DNA from 2 places in the Rhodococcoides fascians A25f genome. Region 1 is predicted to be linked to the other one. Evidence: riboswitches for the same ligand, from Rfam matches in the RefSeq annotation. Region 1 holds a riboswitch; the other holds the start of a gene.
The links. A riboswitch is a leader RNA that binds a small molecule or an ion and turns the genes downstream of it on or off. The one in region 1 is predicted to bind thiamine pyrophosphate.
Positions count from the first base shown of each region.

Region 2: another riboswitch for thiamine pyrophosphate. It lies ahead of BH93_RS09760 (TenA family protein); the one in region 1 lies ahead of BH93_RS26305 (3-oxoacyl-ACP reductase).

Region 1 covers NZ_CP049744.1:5,601,104-5,605,251, forward strand. Annotated here, with positions in the region: gene BH93_RS26300 (LLM class flavin-dependent oxidoreductase) at 1-1,113, opposite strand, end outside; gene BH93_RS26305 (3-oxoacyl-ACP reductase) at 1,115-1,876, opposite strand; TPP riboswitch at 1,924-2,016, opposite strand; gene BH93_RS26310 (hypothetical protein) at 2,122-2,436, shown strand; gene BH93_RS26315 (alpha-amylase family protein) at 2,426-3,721, opposite strand; gene BH93_RS26320 (alpha-hydroxy-acid oxidizing protein) at 3,721-4,148, opposite strand, start outside.
Region 2 covers NZ_CP049744.1:2,042,194-2,046,341, forward strand. Annotated here, with positions in the region: gene BH93_RS09745 (ABC transporter ATP-binding protein) at 1-402, opposite strand, end outside; gene BH93_RS09750 (ABC transporter permease) at 395-1,231, opposite strand; gene BH93_RS09755 (ABC transporter substrate-binding protein) at 1,209-2,222, opposite strand; gene BH93_RS09760 (TenA family protein) at 2,219-2,941, opposite strand; TPP riboswitch at 2,935-3,034, opposite strand; gene BH93_RS09765 (sugar porter family MFS transporter) at 3,098-4,148, opposite strand, start outside.

The sequences.
Region 1 (4,148 bases):
CCACGATTCCATCTCGTCGGCGATGGACTCCGGTGTACCGATCATCGTTGCGTGCCCGCCGCCGGCAGCCAGCGTGCCGAGCAACTCACGCACGGTGGGGGCGTCCTTCTCGACGATGCGCAGAATCGTCTCGTAGCGACCCTGCGGTCCGGTGAACTCTGCTGCCGGCGGTAGCGGCGGCACCGGTTCATCGAGTTCCCAAGCAGCACAGCCCTGCCCGGTGAAGGTCGACAACATTGCCAGTGACTGCTCGGTAGGCAGTAGCTGATCCAGTTCGGCCTTCTTGCGTCGGGCCTCGTCCATCGTCGATCCGATGTACGTCACCAAACCCGGCATGATGCCCACTGCCGCACTGTCTCGGCCCGCGTGGACGATGCGCGCCTTCACGTCGTCGTAATAGCTCTGCGCTGCAACGAGATCGTAGGCGACGGCATAGATCGCCTCGGCGTACTTCGCAGCGAGATCACGACCCGGCCCCGACGCCCCGGCCTGGAACAGCACCGGCCGACCCTGCGGTGAACGCGGCACCGTCAACGGACCGTCGACGCGAAAGTGTTTGCCGTCGTGATCGATGGCATGCACCTTGGCCGGGTCCGCATACGCTCCAGCGCGATCGAGCGTCAACGCGTCGGCATCCCACGAATCCCAGAGCGCCAGTGCAGTATCGACGAACTCTTCGGCGCGGGCATAGCGCTCCTCACGAGCCGGGATGACATCCATCCCGTGATTGCGTGCCTCGGCGTCGAACATGGAAGTGACGACGTTCCAGCCCGCCCGGCCACCGCTGATGTGATCCAACGACGCCAGCATGCGCGCGGCATGGAACGGCGTGTAGAACGTCGAGGACACGGTGGTGACCAGCCCGATATGGGTGGTCGCTCTGGCCATGGCCGACAGCGCGGTGATCGGTTCGAGAAACCAGGTCCCTGCGCCTGCCGGGTCTCGCACCGAATGTCCGTCGGCGAAGAACACCGCGTCGAACTTTCCCCGTTCGGCGAGCTGCGCAAGTTCCTCGTAGTAAGAGATGTTGCCCAGGTCCTCCACTCGCGAATCGGGATGACGCCACGCCGCGCTGTGGTGACCGCAGCCGTAGAGAAAAGCGTTGAGGTGCATCTCAGTCCTTGACCAGGCCGCCGTCGACCACCAGATTCTGACCGGTCACCGACCGCGCCCACGGCGAGGCGAAGAACAGCAGGGCGTCGGCGAACTCCTCCGGGGTGGTGACCCGTTGCAGCGGGGTCGAGGCCGCAATGAAATCGAACACCTCGGCCGGAGTGGCGGCACTGGCGTCGGTGGTGCGCAGCAGTCCACCCGAGACCATGTTGACGGTGATGTTGTCTGCGCCGAGGTCTGCGGACAGAGTCCGGGTCAGCGAGAGCAGTGCGGCCTTGGACGCGGTGTAATCGTGGTACGGCACCACCGGATTCTGAAACAAGTTGGTGCCCACGTTGATGATTCGGCCGAAGCCCGCCTCGCGCATACCCGGCAGAGCAGCCTGCGTGGTGAGCAACGCTGCACGGACACTGCCGCGCAGCTGAGCGTCGAAGCGGTCCCAGGTGATGGTGTCGGCCTTGGGCCGGGCATCACCGTCGAAGGAGAAGTCGGCCAGCGCGTTGTTGACGACAGTGGTGATCGGAGTGCCGAAATGCTCACGTGCCGAGTCGAACACCGTGGCCACCGCGCTCTCGTCCGTCACGTCACCCTGAACCGCGAATGCACTTTTGCCGAGGCGATCGGCCAGCGCTTCGGCGGCATCCTTGCTGTTGCGGTAGTCGATCACCACGCGTGCTCCCTCACCGGCGAAAGCAGCGGCAATCGCTGCTCCCAGTCCGCGGCCGCCGCCGGTGATCAACACCGTCTGCTCGTCGAATTTCATGCGCCTCGCCTCTCGTTCGAGGTCGGGACCGTCACGAGGGACAGGAATACCGAACGTCACGACATTCCCTTCGCTGGTCCTAACCAGATCAGGTTCGACGGGTGTGATCTCAGCCCTGCCGGGCACCCCGTGTCGCGCTCGACTGTACCCATCGGCCTCGGCAAGGCGCTGCATTGCCGTCGATACAGCTCTCTAGCGCGAGTGATAGACACCCGAATACGACGATGACAAGTTATTGTGCCGCCATGGCCGAACGCGTCTACCTGGAGTATCGCCTCGACGAGAACGTGATTTTCGTACTCGACCACCGCACGGTCGAAGCGTTCGACGCCGCCGTGAGGACCGCAGCCGGTGGGCGCTGCCGATGGCACGTCGATCAGCTCGGCGTGGACGCGAAGCCGACGCGAGACGGCACCAAGATCGTCCTCGGTCTGCGCGCATCCGACGGCAGCATCGGCTACTCGGGCGACCGTATGAAGTTCACCGTGACCGACGAACAGCTGCCGCATCTGCTGGCGTTCTTCGACCGCGCGAAGGCAGCAAGGGACCTCAGCCGATGACGGCCCAGCCGTGCGGCGGAACGCTCACCCGGCCGTCGTTCAGGTGCGCCTCACCGGCCAGTACTTCGCTACCCTGAGCCGGGTAGTCGATGGCATCGTCGCCAAGGTTGAGCGCCACCGTGATCGAATTGTCTTCCCCGGACACGCGGTAGAGCAGCGCGGTGTTGGTGAGCTCGAGCGTCTCGGTGCGCGCGGAGTACATCCATGGATTACGACGCCGTACTCCGATCAGCTCCTGGTGTACGCGATAGACCGGCCAACCGTACGGGGCCAGATCATCCGGGGATTCGGGGTACTCGGGACGCACGTCGTCGTCACCGCCGACGCGATCTTCCTTGATACCGCGGAATGCCTGTTCGTCGCCGTAGTAGATCATCGGCATCCCACCCACGGTGAACAGAACCACCAACGCGTGCAGCAGATGTCGCTCGTCCTCGACGACGCTGGCAATGCGATTGACGTCGTGATTTCCGACGAACGTGGCGGGCACGAACGCGTCGAGCCAGCCGTTGTGACGCTCCAGCGCGTGCGAGAGCTCGAAGAAATTCTTCTCGCTCAGGCCACTCCAGATGGCCTTCCACAGCTCGTACTGGGTAACCGAGTTCAGCGTGGAGGCCGAGACGATCCGGTCGTAATCACCGTGGATGACCTCGCCGAGAAAATATGCGTCCGAATGCTTCTCGCGAACCTTGGGTATCACCGCGGCCCAGAAGCGTGGCGACACAGCGTAGGCAGCGTCGAGCCGCCAGGCGTCGACGCCGCGGTCGAGCCAGTGCGAGAGCACGTCGACGACGTACTCCTGCACGTGCGGGCTCTCGTGGTTGAGCGCCACCAGTTCGTCGTGGCCCTCGAAGTTGCGATGCGTCGGCGTGTCCCCGGACCAGTCGAGGTGGAACCACTGCGCGGCCTCGGAGTCCGGTCCCTCGGCCAGAGCCTGTCGGAACTTCGGAAAGCTCTGCGCCACATGGTTGAAGACACCGTCGAACATGACCTTCAGGCCTCGGCCGTGCGCGGCAGCGATCAGGGAGTCGATGTCCTCGTCGGTGCCGAGCCTGCCGTCGACATGGTAGTAGTCGACCGTGTCGTAGCCGTGCTTCTCGGATTCGAAGATCGGCCCGAGGGCGATGCCCGACGCACCGAGCTCGAGTGTGTAGTCGAGCCACTTCTCGATTCTGTTCAGCCGGTGCAGATCCGACTGCGATTCACCGTCCCAGCCGTGCACCGGCGCACCGGTGAAGCCGAGCGGGTACAGGTGCCACCAGATTGCGTACTTCGTCCACTCCATCAGGACTCCATGACCGAGTCGAGGCCCAATTCGCCGGCGCCGGTGTGACCCGACAAACTCGTCACCAGGTCGAATTCGGCGAGTAGGCAACGTAATACGTGTGCAACACCTTCTTGTCCACCGAGCGCGAGACCGTACAGGAACGGCCGGCCGAGCAAGACCGCATCCGCTCCGAGCGCCAACGCCTTGGCCATGTCGGCACCGGTGCGCACACCGGAGTCGAACAGGATCGTCAGATCGTCTCCGACCGCATCGACGATGGACGGCAACGCGTCGAGTGACGGCCTGGCACCGTCGATCTGACGTCCGCCGTGGTTGGAGACCACGATGCCGTCGACACCGTGCGCTGCTGCCTCCTGGGCGTCGCCGACGGTGCAGATTCCCTTGAGCACGATCGGACCGCTCCAATGCTCGCGCAGGAACGCCA
Region 2 (4,148 bases), 2.1 Mb from region 1:
GCGCATGCCGCCCGAGAGCTCGGACGGCCTGGCCGACTCGTAGCCGTCGAGGCCGAACACCGGGAACAGCTCCCGCGCCCGCGCCCGCGCTTCCTTCTTTGCGACGCCCTGCACTTCGAGTCCGAGAGTCGTGTTGTCCAGCACGGATCGCCAGGGAAACAACAGATCCTTTTGCGGCATGTAGGCACACGGCGGCACGTTCACCGTGCCGGAATCGGGTCGGTCCAGCTCTGCCAGCATGTTGAACACCGTGCTCTTGCCGGATCCACTCGGTCCGATGATCGAGATGAACTCGCCCGGCTGCGCTCCGAACGAAACGCCGTCGAGCACAAGCTTGTCGCCGAACGATTTGGTCAGTCCGCGAACGTCGATGCAGTTGTCGGTGGTGATCGGGTCAGACATGTAGTCCCGCCGATCCGTGGCGAGCCCACGGAGCAACCAATCGTTCCACCACGAACGTGGAGACGAAGAGGACCACACTGATCACGGCTGTGACGGCCACTGCGGCCAGGACCAGATCGGTTCGGAACGAGTTCTTCTGTTGGCTCATGTAGATGCCGAGCCCTGCACTGGCTCCGGCGTATTCGGCGAAGATCGCCCCGACGACGGCGTACGTGATGCCGATGCGCAACGAGGTGAAGAACCGGGGGAGAGCCGACGGTAGCCGTACGTACCGAAACTGTTGCCAGCGTGAGGCACCCATGCTCACCAGAAGAGATCGAGCATCGCGATCGGCTGCCGCGAAGCCCTCGATGAGCCCGATGGCCATCGGGAAGAACGTGGCCAGAGCGATCACCAAAACCTTGGGGAGCAAACCGAAGCCGAACCAGATGATCAGCAACGGTGCGATCGCAATGATCGGCAGTGTCTGCGACACGACGAAGAGTGGAACGAACGCGCGCCGGAGCCAGGGCGAGAAATCCACCGCAACAGCCAGTATCCAGGCGAAAGCCAAGGAGACCGCGAAACCGACGAGCGTCACCTGCACGGTCGCGGACGCGTTCTCGATGATCGCATCACGCTGCGCCCAACCCTGCACGACGACGCGACCGGGCGATGGCAGCACCTGCGGGCGGATACCGCTGACCTGGACGTAGACCTGCCATGCGGCTATCAGGGCGGCGACGACCGTGACCGCGGGCCATGCCCAGCGAACAGAGGCTCGGATCCCGCTGAACGAGAACGTGTCTCGCTCAGCGGTGACCGGCTTATCGATCGCCGAGATAGTCATTGGTGAAGTAGGTCGACCAGTCCGGCTCCGTCGTCAGCGGGGCGCCGTTCTGATCGGCCAGTACGCCGCTCTCGTACAGGAACTTCGAGTACGCCGTCCACTTGTCGAGGCTCTGTCTTCCGACCTCGCCGGAGGGATCCTTCATGTACTTCGCCGCGAGCATTTCCTGGCTCTCGAAAACGAGCGACTCGTCCGTGAAGGTTCCGGGGTTGGCGTCGATCAGGTCCTGGGCAGCTCTGTCTGGATCGTCGGCAGCGAGTTGGTACCCGCGTTGCAGGGCCTGGACGAATTTCTTCGCCTCGTCCGGGTGGGCAGCGAGCCAGGGTTCGTTGCCACTGATGGTGAGGGCATAGGCGTCGGGAAATCCGTAGTCGGTGTAGTCGAAGTACTTCATCGGGGTTCCGCTGTGTTCGGCTTCGATCCCCTCCCACGCGAAGTAGGAGACGGTGAAGTCCGCGGTACCGGAATACACCGCCTCGTATGCCGAGGTTCCCAGTACTACGGTCTCGTATTCGCCTGTGCCACCGTCGTTCTTGATGACCTGCTGAAGTCCGGCTTGCTCGCCGGATTCGCCGAAGCCGGCGTAGACCTTGCCATCGAGTGCCTTCGGGCTCGGGATGTCGTCTCGATCTGCGCGAACTCCGATGCCGGTTGCCCAATGCTGCAGCGGTGCGAGAACGGATACGGTCTGGGCGCCCGCCGACGTGGCGAACACCCCCGAGCTCTGTGTGCTGATGCCGAACTCGGCGTTTCCGGCATCGACGAGGGTGTCCGCTGCAGTGTTGTTGTAGGGCAGAACTTCCACGTTCAACCCGGCGTCGGCGAAGTAGCCTTCCTGCAGGGCCACGTAGAGGCCGGTGTGATTGGTGTTCGGGGTCCAGTCGAGGGCGAACCGGATGGTGTCGGAGTCGGTCGATTCCGAGCATCCCGCCAGTCCGGTGGTCGCCACGACCGCCGCTGCAAGCGTGGCGAGGATTCGAGTGGTTCTCATGCGTACACCGCACTCTCGGCCGAAGGCCACGGAGTGGGATGTAAAGCGCTGTCCCAGAACATCAATTCGTATCTCGACGCGACGACGAAGGCGTCGATCATCTGCTCGCGTTGATCTGGCGTCGCGGCCGCAGCGGCGTCGTCCACGAACGTCTTCGCAGCGTCGACGATGGCATGGAATTCAGGCGCGTCGTAGGCAGCCACCCATCGCGCATAGGGGTGATCGGGATCGCGATCGAGAACCGCCTTCGCTGCCGCGGCGAGAGAGCGGCCGACATCGGCGTAGATCCAGAAGCACGGCAGCACCGCAGCAGCTGCCACGGGATACGGCTCGGTTGCTGCGGTCGCGATCAGATACGAGGTGTAGCCCAGGCACTCGGGTGATGGCTCCGGCGTAGCCGTCGACGAGGGGAGAGAACCCCCGGTCAGCATAGCCTCGTGCGACGACGCCTCGTCCATGGCGCTCGCGGCGGCGCTCGCCCAGAATGCCCCGGCGAGCGGGTTCGGTGCGTGTGCTGCCAGCAAGGACAACGACTTCACGTACCCGCTCAGATAGAGCGAATCCTGCTCGAGGTACCGACGGAACGCGTCGAGCGGAAGCGTCCCGGCACCGAGCAGCCGTAGGAATTCCAGATTGTCGATCTCGCGTCGAATGTCCGCGGAGGCATCCCAGAGGAGATCGGTGAAGCGGACCGGGTCCGCAGATACAACAGGCGTCATCGCCTTGACATCCCTTCGTCAGTATTACCTGCATCAGGTTCGGCGGGTTTGATCTCAGCATCCGCATCGGCGGACACACCCCGTGTCAGAACGAAGCGACAGTAACACCGGTCACCCGGTGCCGATGCCGCCGCCCCTGTATCTGCGGTCCTCGGCTCACCCCAGCATGTCTTCGAGTTCCATGCCCTTGGTCTCCGTGATCTTGGCCTTGACGAAGAAGAACGACAAGGCGGCGAACACTGCGAAGCCGGCGTAGATGACCCACAGGCCCACCGACGACGTCAGTGGCGGGAAGGCAAGCGTCACAGCGAAATTGGCGATCCAATTGGCTGCGGTGCCGATTCCGAGGGCCATGGCGCGCATGCGGTTGGGGAACATCTCGCCGAGCATGACCCACATGATCGGACCCCAGGTCGACGCGAAGAAGATGACGAAGAGGTTGGCGCCGATCAGCGCGATGGCACCCCACGGAGCGGGCAGCGTGACGTCGTCGCCGCTGCCGATCGACTGCGAGAAGGCCACGGATGCCATGACCAGCCCGACGAACATGCCGAGCGAACCCGCCAACAACAGCTTGCGCCGGCCGATGCGGTCCACGAACAGGATCGCCACGAACGTCATGACCACGTTGATCACTGCGGTGATGACCGACGTGGTGAACGACTGATCCTCACTGAAGCCGACCGAGCGCCACAGCGTCGTCGAGTAGTAGAAGATCGCGTTGATGCCCACGAGCTGCTGCAGCACGGCCATCGTGATGCCGACCCAGACGATCGGTTGCAGGCCGAACTTCGGCCCGCGGATATCGGCGAACGACGAACGCGACTCCTTGCGCAGCGTGAGCCTGATCTCGTGAACGCGCTCGTCGGGGTGCAGTTCTCCGGTGATCTCGGCGAGCACTCGCGCTGCTTCGTCGTCGAGATGCTGACCCACCAGGTAGCGCGGGGACTCCGGGATCAGTGTTGCCAGCAGCCCGTACACCAGTGCGGGAACGACGCCGACGAGAAACATCCAGCGCCATGCTTCGGCGCCGAACCACAGGTCGTTGGACGCCCCGTCGGCAGCCCCCGCGAGAAGCGCGTCGGACAGCAGGGCGGCGAAAATGCCGATGGTGATGGCCAATTGCTGTAGCGAAGCAAGGGCTCCCCGCCACTTGGCCGGAGCGATCTCGGCAATGTACGCAGGCGCGATCACCGAGGCGATGCCG